3 regions of the Pseudomonas sp. G3-39 genome follow, and region 3 is predicted to be linked to each of the others. Evidence: predicted binding sites of a transcription regulator. Region 3 holds the regulator's gene; each other region holds the start of a gene.

The links. The regulator FliA, encoded in region 3, starts transcription of late flagellar genes. The targets are predictions, from matches to a motif close to CTAAAGTTTNNNNNNNNNNNGCCGNTAA.
Region 1: the regulator FliA is predicted to act here: its motif matches at 853-880, upstream of ACOYXG_RS21065 (flagellar protein MotY).
Region 2: the regulator FliA is predicted to act here: its motif matches at 998-1,025, upstream of flgM (flagellar biosynthesis anti-sigma factor FlgM).

The regions. Positions count from the first base shown of each region.
Region 1 is NZ_CP186497.1:4,684,278-4,686,540, reverse strand. Features, by position in the region: gene pyrC (dihydroorotase) at 1-786, opposite strand, end outside; gene ACOYXG_RS21065 (flagellar protein MotY) at 947-1,855, shown strand; gene ACOYXG_RS21060 (argininosuccinate synthase) at 1,985-2,263, shown strand, end outside.
Region 2 is NZ_CP186497.1:4,402,312-4,404,574, reverse strand. Features, by position in the region: gene ACOYXG_RS19735 (flagellar brake protein) at 1-27, opposite strand, end outside; gene ACOYXG_RS19730 (flagella synthesis protein FlgN) at 120-587, opposite strand; gene flgM (flagellar biosynthesis anti-sigma factor FlgM) at 636-962, opposite strand; gene flgA (flagellar basal body P-ring formation chaperone FlgA) at 1,123-1,884, opposite strand; gene ACOYXG_RS19715 (chemotaxis protein CheV) at 1,967-2,263, shown strand, end outside.
Region 3 is NZ_CP186497.1:1,652,630-1,654,892, forward strand. Features, by position in the region: gene fleN (flagellar synthesis regulator FleN) at 1-765, shown strand, start outside; gene fliA (RNA polymerase sigma factor FliA) at 762-1,502, shown strand; gene ACOYXG_RS07470 (chemotaxis response regulator CheY) at 1,668-2,039, shown strand; gene ACOYXG_RS07475 (protein phosphatase CheZ) at 2,057-2,263, shown strand, end outside.

The DNA of each region.
Region 1 (2,263 bases), 3.0 Mb from region 3:
GCCGCAGGCGGCTTCCTTGGCGTGCTGGGCGTGCGGCGCCGAGTCGGTGCCGAGGAAGAACTTCGCGCTGCCGCTGGTGGCGGCGTCTAGCAGGGCTTCCTGATGGGTATTACGCTTGAGGATCGGCAGGCAATAGAAGTGCGGCCGGATCCCGCCCACTAGCATGTGGTTGCGGTTGTACAGCAGGTGATGCGCGGTGATGGTGGCGCCGACGTTGGCCGAAGCCTCGTTGACGAACTGCACCGCGTCGCCGGTGGTGATGTGTTCGAACACCACTTTGAGCGTCGGGAAACGCTCGACGACACGGCGCATGTGCTCATCGATGAAAATCTTTTCGCGGTCGAAGACGTCGACATCGCCACGGGTGACTTCGCCATGGATCAGCAGCGGCATGCCGACTTCGGCCATGGCTTCCAGCGCCGGGAAGATCTTGTCGATGCTGGTCACGCCGGAATCGGAGTTGGTGGTGGCGCCGGCCGGGTACAGTTTGGCGGCGTGCACGAAACCGCTGGCCTTGGCCTCACGAATTTCTTCGGGCTGGGTGCGGTCGGTGAGGTACAGCACCATCAGCGGTTCGAAGCGACTGCCGGCCGGGCGGGCAGCGAGAATCCGCTGGCGATAGCCGTCGGCTTCAGCGGCGTTGCGCACCGGTGGTACCAGGTTGGGCATGATGATGGCGCGGCCAAAGGTGCGCGCAACATCGGCAACGGTATTGGTCAACACGGCACCATCGCGAAGATGAATGTGCCAGTCGTCGGGACGCAGCAGGGTCAGGCGGTCGGACATGAGGGGATTCCAGGCGGGTCAAACTGAGGGGAATGCTACCGGAAAAGACTCTTGCAGGCACCCGCTATCAAGTTTTGCAGGAACCTTCCGATATCCCGTAGGTATGCCGTAAACATAGTGTGAATCGGTCTTTGTGTTACAGAAGCCAATGGAGCCTCCCGTGCGCCAGCGATATTTAGCCTTGCTCAGTGTGTTTGCCAGCCTCCCCGCGATGGCGCTGACCTACCAGACGCGTCTGGAGAACATTGAGTGGACGGTCGAGGGCGACAAGTTCGAGTGCCGCCTGACCCAGCCGATCACCGATTTCGGCTCGGGCCAGTTCGTGCGCAAAGCCGGCGAGCAGGCGATATTCCGCCTCAATGCCTACAACGCCATGCTCGGCGGCGGTTCGGCGACGTTGCTCGCGGCGGCAGCGCCATGGCAGCCGGGGCGCAACGACATTAATCTGGGCAGCGTCAGGATCGGCACCGGCAATGTGCTGTTCAACAGTTCGCAATCCCAAGCCGGGGGGCTGATCAGCGGTTTGCTGGACGGTCGCAGTCCGGTGGTGCGCCGTGCGTCCGGCGATGGCCGGGTTTCGGAAGTGCGTCTGCTGCCGGTGAAGTTCAGCAAAGCGTTCAATGATTACCAGACGTGTGTGGCGAAATTGCTGCCGCAGAATTTCGATCAGGTGAAGCAATCGCAGATCGGCTTCCCCGGCGAAGGCACCGATCTGGATGCCGCCGCCAAAGCCAAGCTGCAGGTGATGCTCGAGTTCATGAAGGCCGATCCGACGGTCAATCACATCGAACTCGATGGCTACTCCGACAATAGCGGTAATCGTCTGACCAATCGTGAGCTGTCACGCCGTCGAGCGCTGGCGGTAGTCGACTTTTTCAAGGCCAACGGCATCGCCGAATCGCAGATCACCGTGCGTTTCCACGGCGAGCAATACCCGCTGGTGCCGAACAACAATGCGGCCAACCGGGCGAAGAATCGTCGGGTCAGTGTGAAGCTCGCGCGAGTCGCGCCGACTACCGCGCCAGCACCGCAAGCCAGCACACCTGCCAACGCTGCGGCGACTTCCTGACCCGTCGGTCATCGTCGCGCTGTCGACAGATTCTGTCGCTTTGTCGTCTTAAGCTGTCGCGCCTCTGTAAATTATCGGATTTGAGCGGTAGACTCCTCGGCTTTCCGTAGAACCCCGTGGAGTGATGGCATGGCGGACGTAAACAAGGTCGTTCTGGCGTATTCCGGCGGCCTGGACACTTCGGTGATCCTCAAGTGGCTGCAGGATACTTATAACTGTGAAGTGGTGACCTTCACCGCTGACCTGGGTCAGGGCGAAGAGGTCGAGCCGGCTCGCGCCAAGGCTCAGGCCATGGGCGTCAAAGAAATCTACATCGACGACCTGCGCGAAGAATTCGTGCGTGACTTCGTGTTCCCGATGTTCCGCGCCAACACCGTTTACGAGGGCGAGTACCTGCTGGGTACTTCC
Region 2 (2,263 bases), 2.7 Mb from region 3:
ATCATCCGCGCTTAGGGCGTTTGGCACGTTTTCTCAATCTCCAGACAAAATTTGACTACGACTAGCCAGCATTTTGCCAGCATGTTTCGCGGGTTGATAGTGCAGGCACATCGAATGGCTCACGCCTGGCTGAGCGTACGCGGCTTGGTGGGTTTGGCGAAAGTGCCCGAGGCGTCATACAACGCTGGCGGCTCGCCCCCGGTGAGGATTTTCAGCTGATTGGCCGTGGCAGCCTGCTGAATCTGGATCGACTGGCCGTTCTTGACGTTCGCCGCCTGGCACTGGGCAATCAGGTCGGTCAACACGTCGCTCTGGGCCAGCAACTGGTCGCCAATGCTCGAGTGGCTGGCCAGTTGCTCCAGGCCCTGACGGTCGAGCGGCAGGTTGAGGCTGGCGAGGATTTCGCTGCGCTTGCGGCCATGCTGTTCAAGCAAAATGATCAATGCCTGTTTGCGCGCCAGAATATCTTCGAGCAAAGGCATGTCGCGACCGTGCAAGGCGAGGGACTCGGTTTGCAGTAACTCCAGCAATTGTTGAGCTGGAGCAAAGTCGTCGGTGATCAGTTGCAATAAATTAGTGTCGTGCATGGCTGGCCTTGGGTTTTAAGCGTCCAAAAGCCTGGCGCCGGCAAAAGCCTAGCGCTGGGCTTCGAAGTTGAGCAGTTTGCTGGCTACACGGTTGCTGTCGACTTTATAGCTGCCATCGGCAATCGCTGCTTTCAACTCGGCCACCCGGGCTTTGTCGACGGCAGGCTGATCGCGCAGCTTGTCAGTGACCTTCTGCAACTGTTGAGCCTCATTGCTGAGGTGTACCGATTCCCCGCTTTTTGCGGTACTGGCCGTTTCGGCCTGGGTATTCAGCGGCGCGGAGGTGCCGGATTCGGCGGTTTCCTTGGCGTTGCTGGTACGTGTACTGCCCGTAAGTGACGAGGAGCTGTTCAAACGGCTGAAATCGATGACCATGTTAAAAACCTCTGGGAATTTGGACGCTTGCCATGTTCTCGGCCATTCCCTGGAAAACTTTAGGCTCACTTTGCAATGAGCTGCATGTGCCGAAGCGTGTTCTGCTGCGGCACAGTTTAGGGAAGCATCGAGGCCGGCGCCAGTTTTCTGCCTGAGCGTTTTACATGGCCACTTCCACCTGGCCCGGCGCGATGACCTGCGCCTTGATCACCCGGTTGGAATTGAGGTTTTTCACCCGGATCTGTTCTTTCAAACCGCCATTGGCCAGGGCTTCGCCGGGCATGCGCACGGCGAGCGTACCGCTGCGGGCGATGATGACCACCTGATCACCCTTGCGCACCACTTCAGCCTGTTCCAGATGCACCAGGGTAATCACCTGATCGGCGACCGTTGGTCGGGTCAATTTCTGCCCGATGGCTTCATCCACCGACGTCAGGAAACCCTGATTGATCTGGCTGATGTCGCGTTCACGCAAGGTCACATCCTGCGGCTCGATAATTCCGGCGCGTTTCAGCGGGCGGGTGGTGGTAACAATTTCGCGAAACAGGCGGACTTGAGCGGGCACGAACACCGTCCACGGCGAGCTTCCCTCGCACCGGACCTTGACCGTTACCCGGCCCAGCGGACGGGCCGGACTCTCCAGCGACGCTGTCAATTCCTTGTCGCACATAGGCATGCGCATACGCGGGTCGAGCTGGTTGACCTCGATTTCGTAGCGGCCTTCCGTTTGACTGGTAGCCAGATAGTCTTCTACGGTGAACTCAAGAAAGCCTTGGGTGACGCCGATAAGCATGTCAGGCAAGGTAACCGTATCAGCACCGGCAGGGCTGCCAGCGAAGAAGAAGCAGACGGCAGACACCGCGCACAGCGCTTTGCGGGTGCGGGAGGTCAGGCGTCGGAAAAATGTCGTTTGAGCGTTCATACGAGTTAAAAAGCAAGCGCCGTGCCGTTTAGCAATGAATGTGCGTCGCAACAACACTTGGCGTTGGTGTAGGAGTCTGGGCATGGCTGGTGTAATGGATTCGGTGAACCAGCGCACGCAACTGGTAGGGCAGAATCGCCTGGAGCTGTTGTTGTTCCGTCTCGACGGTCAGCAGCTCTACGGCATCAACGTGTTCAAGGTGCGGGAAGTGCTGCAATGCCCGTCGCTGACGTTGATGCCCAAGTCCAGTCCTGTCGTGTGCGGGGTGGCGAATATCCGGGGGGCGACCATTCCGATCCTTGATCTGGCAATGGCGACCGGTTCCGGGGCGTTGAAAGACAAGAACAGTCCGTTCGTGATCATCACGGAGTACAACACC
Region 3 (2,263 bases):
AACGTGTCAGTGAACTTGTCTCTGGCGCTGGCAGAGCTTGGCCGTCGGGTCATGCTGCTGGACGCCGATCTGGGGCTGGCGAACGTCGACGTTCTGCTGGGACTGACCCCCAAACGTACTCTGGCCGATGTGATCGAAGGTCGCTGCGAACTGCGCGACGTGCTGTTGCAGGGGCCCGGCGGGATCCGCATCGTGCCGGCCGCTTCCGGCACCCAAAGCATGGTGCACCTGAGCCCGGCGCAACATGCCGGTCTGATTCAGGCCTTCAGCGACATCGGCGACAACCTCGATGTGCTGGTGATCGACACCGCTGCGGGTATTGGTGACTCGGTAGTCAGTTTTGTCCGCGCCGCGCAGGAAGTGTTGCTGGTGGTCTGCGACGAGCCGACCTCGATCACCGACGCCTACGCGCTGATCAAACTGCTCAACCGCGACTACGGCATGAACCGCTTCCGCGTGCTGGCCAACATGGCGCAGAGCCCGCAGGAAGGGCGCAACCTGTTCGCCAAGTTGACCAAGGTCACGGATCGCTTCCTCGACGTCGCCTTACAATACGTCGGCGCCGTGCCGTACGACGAAAGCGTGCGCAAGGCAGTGCAGAAGCAGCGAGCGGTCTATGAAGCCTTTCCGCGTTCCAAGTGCGCGCTGGCGTTCAAGGCGATCGCGCAGAAGGTCGATACCTGGCCGCTGCCTGCCAACCCGCGCGGCCACCTTGAGTTTTTCGTCGAGCGCCTCGTGCAGCAAACAGCAGGGCCTGTGTTATGACCGCGAGCGGTATGAACTACTACAAGAAGTCGGCACGTGACGCGCAGTACGAGTTGATCGAGCGTTACGCGCCACTGGTCAAGCGCATTGCCTATCACTTGCTGGCGCGCTTGCCGGCGAGTGTGCAGGTTGAAGACCTGATTCAGGCCGGGATGATCGGCCTGCTCGAAGTCTCGACCAAATATGACGCCAGCAAAGGCGCCAGTTTCGAAACGTACGCGGGCATCCGGATCCGCGGCGCGATGCTCGATGAAGTGCGCAAAGGGGATTGGGCACCGCGCTCGGTTCACCGCAATACCCGTATGGTCAGCGATGCCATTCGCTCAATTGAAGCTAAAACCGGCCGTGACGCTAAAGATCACGAGGTTGCGGCCGAACTCCAATTGAGTCTCGACGATTACTACGGGATTTTGAATGACACCCTGGGCAGCCGGCTGTTCAGTTTCGACGACCTGTTGCAGGACGGCGAACACGAAGGGCTGCACGAGGATGGCGCCAGTGCTCATCTTGAGCCGTCACGCGATCTGGAAGATGAACGCTTCCAGGCGGCGCTGGCGGACGCGATTGCCAATTTGCCGGAGCGTGAGCGACTGGTGTTGGCGCTGTACTACGACGAAGAGCTGAACCTCAAGGAGATCGGTGAAGTCCTTGGCGTCAGTGAATCGCGGGTCAGCCAGTTACACAGCCAGTGCGCGGCCCGTTTGCGGGGGCGTTTGGGGGAGTGGCGAGCGCGCTGAAGGCAGTGTGGGGACACTGCGAACGAGGCTGGTGCGGTGAGAACGGCACCGGTCTTGCTCTGTTGTGCTCCAGACAGTCTTCGAGTGCTGCGCCGATTGATTGAAGTGGCGCGTCCAGGTGCTGGGCGCGTTTAAGACTGCTTGGAGGTCGAATTGAACAAAGACATGAAAATCCTCATCGTTGATGACTTCTCAACGATGCGGCGGATCATCAAGAACCTGCTGCGCGATCTCGGGTTCACCAACACCGTCGAGGCCGACGATGGCACTACCGCCATTCCGGTACTCAACAGCGGCAGCATCGACTTTCTGGTAACGGACTGGAACATGCCGGGCATGACCGGTATCGACTTGCTGCGCCACGTGCGTGCCGATGAAAAACTCAAGCATCTGCCGGTGCTGATGGTGACCGCTGAAGCCAAGCGCGAGCAAATCATCGAGGCCGCTCAGGCTGGTGTGAACGGCTACGTGGTCAAACCTTTCACGGCTCAGGCGTTGAAAGACAAAATCGAGAAGATTTTCGAACGCATCGGCTGATGACGCGCGGGGGAGCTATGGAGCATAACGAATCTTCACAGGGCGATTTCGAGTCGACCCTGAAAAAACACGCGGTCGAACTGGTCGAGAGCCTTGAAAAAGGCAGGTTCGGCGACGCTGTGCAACTGATCCATGAGCTCAATCAGACCCGTGACCGCGGCCTGTATCAGGAAGTGGGCAAGCTCACACGCGAACTGCACAGTGCGATCGTCAATTTCCAGATC